2 regions of the Lactobacillus sp. ESL0259 genome follow, and region 2 is predicted to be linked to the other one. Evidence: predicted binding sites of a transcription regulator. Region 2 holds the regulator's gene; the other holds the start of a gene.
What was found. Region 2 encodes HrcA, which represses chaperone genes, less so after heat shock. Its sites were predicted from a motif close to TTAGCACTCNNNNNNNNNGAGTGCTAA; they were not measured.
Positions count from the first base shown of each region.

Region 1: a site for HrcA is predicted at 1,967-1,993, ahead of clpP (ATP-dependent Clp endopeptidase proteolytic subunit ClpP). Genes of this name have one in related genera too.

Region 1 is NZ_REHP01000005.1:156,418-160,822, reverse strand. Features, by position in the region: gene F5ESL0259_RS03030 (SH3-like domain-containing protein) at 146-1,855, opposite strand; gene clpP (ATP-dependent Clp endopeptidase proteolytic subunit ClpP) at 2,015-2,599, shown strand; gene whiA (DNA-binding protein WhiA) at 2,652-3,587, opposite strand; gene yvcK (gluconeogenesis factor YvcK family protein) at 3,594-4,405, opposite strand, start outside.
Region 2 is NZ_REHP01000006.1:207,026-211,430, reverse strand. Features, by position in the region: gene ribF (riboflavin biosynthesis protein RibF) at 1-353, shown strand, start outside; gene hrcA (heat-inducible transcriptional repressor HrcA) at 488-1,537, shown strand; gene grpE (nucleotide exchange factor GrpE) at 1,550-2,143, shown strand; gene dnaK (molecular chaperone DnaK) at 2,162-4,030, shown strand; gene dnaJ (molecular chaperone DnaJ) at 4,109-4,405, shown strand, end outside.

The DNA.
Region 1 (4,405 bases), on a different contig from region 2:
GTTAGTCTTTTTATGTTACTTTTTTAATAAATATCTCAATCACAATATGGCAAAATTCCTAAAATAGATAACTTTCAGGTTTTTTACGACATTTCCTAAGCCAAAAAAATAAGAGCTTTTCAGCTCTCATCTAAAAATATTTATTTTATTTAATATTCATGCTTACCAATAATTCAGCTCTTTGTGCAAGGTTTACATACAATTTATTATCACTAACTGATAAACCTTCAATTTCACGACCGGTATCAAAAGAATAAGTATCTTTTAACTTGCCATCGCGGCCAATCTTAAAGATTAAGTCATTGAATGCCAAGTAAAAGTTTTTATTCTTGGTATCATAAGTAAAACCTTGAACAGGTGAATTATTGTTTACAAAGTTGCCATCGGTTTTACCGACTAATTTTGGATACCAATTATCTCCAGTACGAGTGAATTCCCAGTATTCATAACAATTATTTTCTGTGTCATGGTAAACAGTGTACATATCCTTATCTGATACAATTACACCATTTTGGAAATAGCGATTACTCTTCCCATCATCAATCCAAGTTTTGATTGTCCAAATCTTGTTAATTTGCAAATCACTCTTACGGATTTGAAGTAATTCTTCAGAGTCGTTAGTGTCATTTAGCGTATTATCATTATTTAACACATAAATATATTTATCACTTGCGCCCAATGCCTGACCATGGCCAATTGGAATATAGGGACTTACCTTGATGTTTTTAACATAATTGTTAAACTTCTTTTGCGACATATCAAGTAAATGTTGCGCATCAAACGGGTCAGTTAAAGTATTCAGATCATAACCAACAATATGACCAGATACCAAATTTGTGTGACTTAAAAGACTGGTATATGCCCAGCCATTAGAAACGGTAACACCTTCTGGAATGTGACCAACACGGTTAATATTATCGTCTGATGGATCAGCTACACTTAATAAGACTGGTTGATATAACCGTGTCTTTAAGGTCAAATCACCACTAGTCAAAGTATGTTTATTGGTTTCAGGCGTGTATTCTGTAGGGCTAATATAATTTAATGATGAGCCATAATGTGTTTTCCAGGCTTGATAATCATTTGTACCAGGTTGCGCTGGGAAGGAGGCAACGGTATTCGCATCAACTACCCCTTCTTTCTTACTTTTTCTGACAGTTATTTTAACTGTAGCAGTTGCATCTCCATAAGTATATTTAACTTTATATGTCTTAGGAGTCCCGCAATTAATGCTATCTTTTGATACAGTTACTTGACTGTTGTCAATTACTGTACCCATGCTGTTAGTTATATAAGAAATAGCATCTCTGGTAGGGAAGTTGTAGAACTCATTGCGCACTAGAGATATAGTCTTAGGAACCGCAATTTGATTTCTGGCAAAGTAACGTTCATTAACATACCCTACTTGCCTGCCATTAACATAAATGCGCCAATAACGATATTTTTTAGTTTCAATCAACTGATCTGATTGAATATGACTATAACGAAAGTTAATGCCGTCAGCTACTTTGGTGCTAACTTTTCCGTTATTTACTTCTTTCCAGACCTTATAATTTTTGTTGCCCGCAACTTTGGTCATCATAGAAAAACCAGTAACAATTTGCTTAGGCTTAGGTTTTTTAGTATTGGTGTCGTCTGTCCCAGTTTGATCAGATTTACCTGTTTGATCATTAGTGGCATTATTATCATTATTTACATCAGTTGAGTTGCTTGATGACTTGTTGCTGTCATCTTGAACTGGCGGTTGAGCGCTATTCGAATCTGCCGCAACTGATGTAGTTGACAAGCCGGTACAAACTAGTAATCCGACAACCAATGTCAGTAAATATGGTAATTTTTTCTTATAAAGCTTCAAAATATATCCTCCAATATTTAGTTTACCTTTAAATTATATAATAAAACTCTCACTAAAAAGAATACAAAATTAATACACTTTCATTGACAGCAAGTAATGTAAGTGATTTAATTAGCACTGTACTTGATAGAGTGCTAATTATATTTAGGAGGTAGAAAGATGCTTGTACCTACAGTTATTGAACAAACTGCACGTGGCGAACGCGCATATGATATATATTCACGTTTATTGAAAGACAGAATCATCATGCTTAGCGGCGAAATTAACGATGATATGGCCAATTCAATTATTGCACAATTACTATTTCTTGATGCTCAAGACAACACCAAGGATATTTCACTTTACATTAATTCACCGGGTGGTGTGATTACTTCTGGTTTGGCAATCATGGATACCATGAACTTTATTAAATCAGATGTTTCAACTATTGCCATCGGCATGGCAGCTTCTATGGCTTCCATTTTACTGACTAGCGGAGCAAAAGGTAAGCGTTTTGCATTACCTAACTCAACTGTTTTGATTCATCAACCTTTAGGTGGTGCACAGGGTCAGCAAACTGACATTCAAATTGCAGCCAATGAAATTTTAAAGAGCCGTGAAAAAATTAATCGGATCTTACATGAAACTACTGGTCAGCCTTTAGAAAAGATTCAAAAGGACACTGAACGGGACAATTACATGACCGCACAGCAAGCTAAAGACTATGGTTTAATCGATGAAATTATGGTTAATCAAAAGAAATAGTATCAATAAACTGCAATAAAAAAGAAACCCATCAATTGATGAGCTTCTTTTTTTATTGCTCTAAGCTTGCAGCAATATCGTGAATTTTTTTAAAGCGATGATTGACTCCAGATTTTGAAATCGGACCATCTGGCACCTGTTGCGCTATTTCTTTCAGTGATAGTTCCGGTTCATCTAATCTTAGTCTAGCCAAACCTTGCAATTTTTCAGGAATATTTTCTAGCCCAATTTTACGTTCAATTAACTCAATATCTTCAACCTGTTTGGCTGCTGCATTGGCCGTCTTTTTTAAATTAGCTGTATCACAGTTAACCAACCTGTTAACAGAATTACGCATATCCCGCATTATACGCAAATCTTCAAAAGACAGCATTGCATTTAATGCTCCGACAATATGTAAAAAGTCACCAATTTTTTCGGCTTCTTTTAAATAAACAATATAGCCACGCCTTCTTGGTGTACTTTTAGCATTCAGATTAAAGCGGTCATTCATAATATGAAGCAAATCGTTATTATGGTCTTGATAAATAGAATAAATTTCCAAATGATACCGACTCGTATTAGGATTATTCACACTACCACTGGCTAAAAAAGCACCACGCAAATATGACATTGATCCTTCCCGTGAATTAATTATTCTTTTAGGAATTCTTGTAATTAAATTCAAGCTTGGGGTCAAAATTTCCAAATTATTCAGTATTTCTTTAACGTGATTTTGTAATCTCACTAAATACTGATTGTTTTTTTTAAGCTTCATTTTGCGAGAAACTATCAATTGTGGTTCAACCTTATATGCAGTTTTTATCAAAGAAAAAATACGTCTAGCTATGGCTGGATTTTCAGTAGTGATATCAAGGCTAAATTTATGCTCATGAAAATTCAAAACGCCATTCATACGCAGGAAAGCAGCCAATTCTGCTTTGGCATGTTCTTGGTGAATGGGCAGCGAAGTCAACTCTTTTTTTACGTTACTAGCATAGCTGGCCATTATTTGTTATTCCTTCCTGCGAGCCATTGCGGCAAATGCCAGGTTGATGATCTCATTTGCTACCTTCTTACCGTCATGAAAAACCAATCCGCTACGCTGGTCAATGAAATCATCGGTGATCACCCGACAGCCCTGCTCGCGCAGTCCCTTAAAGTCCCTTTTCACTGGTTCAATATACGCATCGTAATCATTAGGATTAAACTTAGACATGTCAATTTTGGCACCATTAACTAAAGCAGTATTAATATAATGACCACCAAGATGGGCGTTAATTACTTTAACGTGATCACAGTCTGAAAAATGATCGGTTTCACCAAGCTGCGTCATAATATTGCAAATATATATTACTTCTGCACTAGTTTTCCTAACAGCTTCGCCTAAATTAGGTATCATCAGATTGGGTAAGATTGAAGTAAACAAGCTTCCAGGACCTAGCACAACAGCATCAGCATTTTTAATAGCATTTAGCACTTTAGACACGGCTTTTGGTTCAGAATTTGAGTTTGTATTGGTAACCCAAACTCGTTTTATCCTCTTATCCTTATCAGTGATTTCTTTTTCTCCTGCTTGAATAGTTCCATCAACAAACTCAGCATTAAGTGTTAACGGCTCGTTAGAGGCAGGATACACGTGTCCATCTACGTGCATCATTTTAGACAAAGACTGGACAGCATCAAAAATATTGCCATGCATCTCATTCAAAGCAGCAATGATTAAGTTTCCGATAGCATGCCCTGAAAAAAATGAATCGGAGGAATCAAACCGATATTGAAAAATATCTTTTTCTTCCTGTGAAATTCCACTTAAAGAAACCAACA
Region 2 (4,405 bases):
GTCACGGTTTGCGCAATGGTCATAAACTCGGTTTTCCTACAGCTAATTTGGTTTGGACTGATGACAAGGCTGTTCCTAAAATTGGCGTATATGCGACTAAAACTAAGATTTGTGGTAAGTGGTATGACTCAATGACAAGTGTAGGCTATAATGTGACTATCAATCAAGGGAAAAAGCTTTATATTGAGTCAAACTTATTTGGCTTTGATCAGGAAGCCTATGATGAGGAAATGGTAATTAAATGGTATAAGTATACCCGTGGTGAAATTAAATTTGCCAATTTAAAAGAGCTAACACAACAAATGAGTCAAGACGAGGCTGAAATTAAAAATTATTTTGCTGCGATGAATTAATTAATGATACTGAAAAAACGATTGACGTTTTTAAGAAAAAAGTTAGCACTCAACTTGACATTCTGCTAAAAGCTAGTATCATATAAATTGTTAGCACCTAATCAGATTGAGTGCTAAAAGTGAGGGCGATATTTATGTTGACCGAACGTCAAGAATTAATTTTAAAAACAATTATCAATGATTTTACGCAGACACATGATCCTGTTGGGTCGAAAACTGTTATGAATCAACTGCCTATTAAGGTTTCAAGTGCTACTATTCGTAACGAAATGGCTGTTTTAGAAGATAAGGGTTTGATTGAGAAAACTCATTTGTCTAGTGGCCGCGTGCCTTCAACTGAAGGCTACCGCTACTATCTTGACAATTTAGTTGAACCTTTAAAAATTTCATCTTCTGTATACAAGCGAATCATTAGTCAGCTTGATCAACCGTTTCATCAGGTTAACGACATCGTTCAGGCAGCTGTCAAAATTTTATCGGATCTAACCAATTACACAGCATTTGCGGAAGGTCCTGAAAATAGTGAATTAACTATTACTGGTTTTCGTATCGTGCCATTGTTTAACAGACAGATTATGGCTGTCTTAGGAACTAGTGATGGTGACGTTCATGACCAGGTTTATACTTTACCTTATAATGTTAATGGTGATGAAATTGAACAGGCTGTGCGCATGATTAACGATCAGCTGGTGGGCAAAACTTTAGATCAAGTTACTCCAGACTATCTTAAAAAGACTTTGGGCAATAAACTTAAAGTTGCTCATGTCTCTGAACTGATTAATTTGGTCGAGGATGTTATTAACGATGCTGCCAGTGAGCAAACCTATGTTGATGGCCAGATTAACCTGCTTAACAACATTTCTCTGGACGATATTTCAAACTTAAGATCGCTCTATGAAATGATTGAGCATAATGATTTGATTTCCAGTATTTTGGACAATAGGCAAAATTTGAAAAGCGACAGGTATCCGGTTCGAGTTAGTTTAGGATCCGAATTATCAAATGATTTGTTAAAGGATTACAGTCTGCTTACGGCAGAGTACAGCGTTGGCTCTCATGGAAAGGGCATAATTGCTTTACTTGGCCCTGATAATATGCCGTATTCTCAGGTGATTGGATTACTCGAGTATTTCAGAAACGAACTATCTAAAAAATTACTTGATTATTATGGTAGATTCAAATAAAGGAGGTTAGCCGTGAGTAAAGAAGAAAATAATAGTAAAAACTCAAAAAAAGAGCCAAAAAAAGATGAGCATAAAAAGTCAAAGACAGAAGTAGAAAATTCTAAGACTAAGGCTAACGAAGAAAAGAAACCAGAGTCTTTGGAAAGTAAATTGCAGCGTAATTTGACTCAATTGCAAAAAGAAAAAGACGATCTGGAAGATAAGTATTTGCGCAGTCAAGCTGAGATGCAAAATATGCAAAATCGCTACAATAAAGAAAGAGCGCAGCTTATCAAATATGAGTCTCAATCCTTAGCTAAAGATGTTTTGCCAGCGATGGATAATTTAGAAAGAGCTTTAGCTACTAAAGTCGATGACGAAGCATCAAAACAGCTTAAAAAAGGTGTCCAGATGACACTTGATTCACTGGTTAAAGCGATGAAAGATCACGGTATCAGTGAAATTATAGCTGAAGGTGTCAAATTTGATCCCAATTTACACCAAGCTGTTCAAACCGTTGCAGCTGAAAATGATGATCAAAAAGATCATGTTGTACGAGTTTTACAAAAGGGATACTTGTACAAAGATCGTACTTTAAGACCAGCTATGGTTGTTGTAGCACAATAATTGAAAGGAAGCATATCAATGTCAAAAGTTATCGGAATTGACCTCGGAACTACTAACTCAGCAGTTGCCGTTTTGGAGGGTAAAGAACCCAAAATTATTACTAACCCAGAAGGAAATCGCACTACCCCTTCAGTAGTTGCTTTTAAAGATGGAGAAATCCAAGTTGGTGAAGTTGCCAAAAGACAAGCAATTACCAATCCCAATACTATTTCTTCTATTAAGCGTCATATGGGCGAAACTGATTACAAGGTCAAAATTGGTGATAAAGCTTATACACCACAGGAAATTTCAGCAATGATCTTGCAGTATATCAAGAAATTCTCTGAAGATTATTTGGGCGAGAAAGTAACCGATGCTGTTATTACTGTACCTGCATACTTTAATGACGCTCAGCGTCAAGCTACCAAGGATGCTGGTAAAATAGCTGGTTTAGATGTTAAGAGAATTATTAATGAACCTACTGCATCTTCACTTGCATATGGTTTGGACAAGGACGCAGAAGATGAAAAAGTCTTAGTTTACGACCTCGGCGGTGGTACTTTCGATGTTTCAGTTTTGCAATTAGGTGATGGTGTTTTCCAAGTACTGTCAACTAATGGTGACACGCACCTGGGTGGTGATGATTTTGATAACAAGATCATTGACTGGTTAGTTAACAACTTCAAAGATGAAAACGGAGTTGACTTAACTAAAGACAAGATGGCCATGCAGCGGTTAAAGGATGCTGCTGAAAAAGCCAAGAAGGACCTTTCTGGTGTATCTTCAACTCATATTTCGCTACCATTCATCTCTGCTGGTGAATCAGGTCCACTGCATTTGGAAGCTGATTTAACCCGGGCCAAGTTTGATGAGTTGACTGCTGATTTAGTTGAAAAGACTAAGATTCCATTTGATAATGCTTTAAGAGACGCTGAATTAAGTGTTAATGATATTGATAAGGTTATTTTGAATGGTGGTTCAACCCGTATTCCTGCTGTTCAAGATGCAGTTAAGAAGTGGTCAGGCAAAGACCCAGACCATTCAATTAACCCTGATGAAGCTGTTGCCTTAGGTGCTGCCATTCAAGGTGGGGTTATTTCCGGCGATGTCAAGGACGTTGTTTTACTTGATGTTACACCATTGTCTCTTGGAATTGAAACCATGGGTGGTGTCTTCACTAAGTTAATCGACAAAAACACGACAATTCCAACTTCTAAGAGTCAAATTTTCTCCACTGCTGCTGATAACCAGCCAGCTGTCGACGTTCATGTTTTACAAGGTGAACGGCCAATGGCAGCAGATGATAAGACTTTAGGTCGCTTCGAATTAACAGATATTCCTGCCGCACCACGTGGTGTACCACAAATTCAAGTTACTTTTGACATTGACAAAAACGGCATCGTAAATGTTTCTGCTAAGGATATGGGCACTGGTAAAGAACAAAAGATTACGATCAAGAGTTCATCCGGTTTGTCTGATGAAGAGATTAAGAAGATGCAAAAAGAAGCTGAAGAGCATGCTGAAGAGGATAAGAAGAAGAAAGAAGAAGTTGATTTACGCAATGAAGTTGACCAATTAATCTTCTCTACTGAAAAGACCTTGAAGGATGTTAAAGGTAACGATAAGATTTCTGAAGACGACACGAAGAAAGTTCAAGATGCACTCGATGCATTGAAGAAAGCGCAAAAAGACAACAACTTGGATGAAATGAAATCAAAGAAAGATGAATTAACCAAGGTTGCTCAAGATTTAGCCGTTAAGTTGTATCAAGCTAATGGTGGCCCACAAGGTGCTGCTGGTCAAGCAGGCCCGCAGGCTGGCCCTCAAGGACCACAACCTGGAAATGACAATCCAAATAACGGTTCAGCTAATGATGGTGAATTTCATAAAGTAGACCCAGACAAATAAAGGGTTTATAATTAAACAAGTTAGAAAGAACTGCCCTAAGAGTGGTTCTTTTATTTTGGAAAGTAGGGAGCTTGTTAAATGGCACAAGAAGATTATTATAGCGTTCTTGGCGTTGACCGGAATGCCAGTGATCAAGAAATTAATTCTGCTTACCGTAAATTAGCTAAGAAATATCATCCCGATTTAAATCATGAACCAGGGGCTGAAGAAAAATACAAAAAAGTCAATGAGGCCTATGAAGTCTTACACGACAAACAAAAGAAGGCTCAGTATGATCAGTTTGGTGCTGCTGGTGTCAATGGTCAGGGCGGATTTGGTGGTGCCGGTCAAGGTGGCTTTGGCGGCTTTGATGGTGATTTTGGCGGTTTCGGTGAC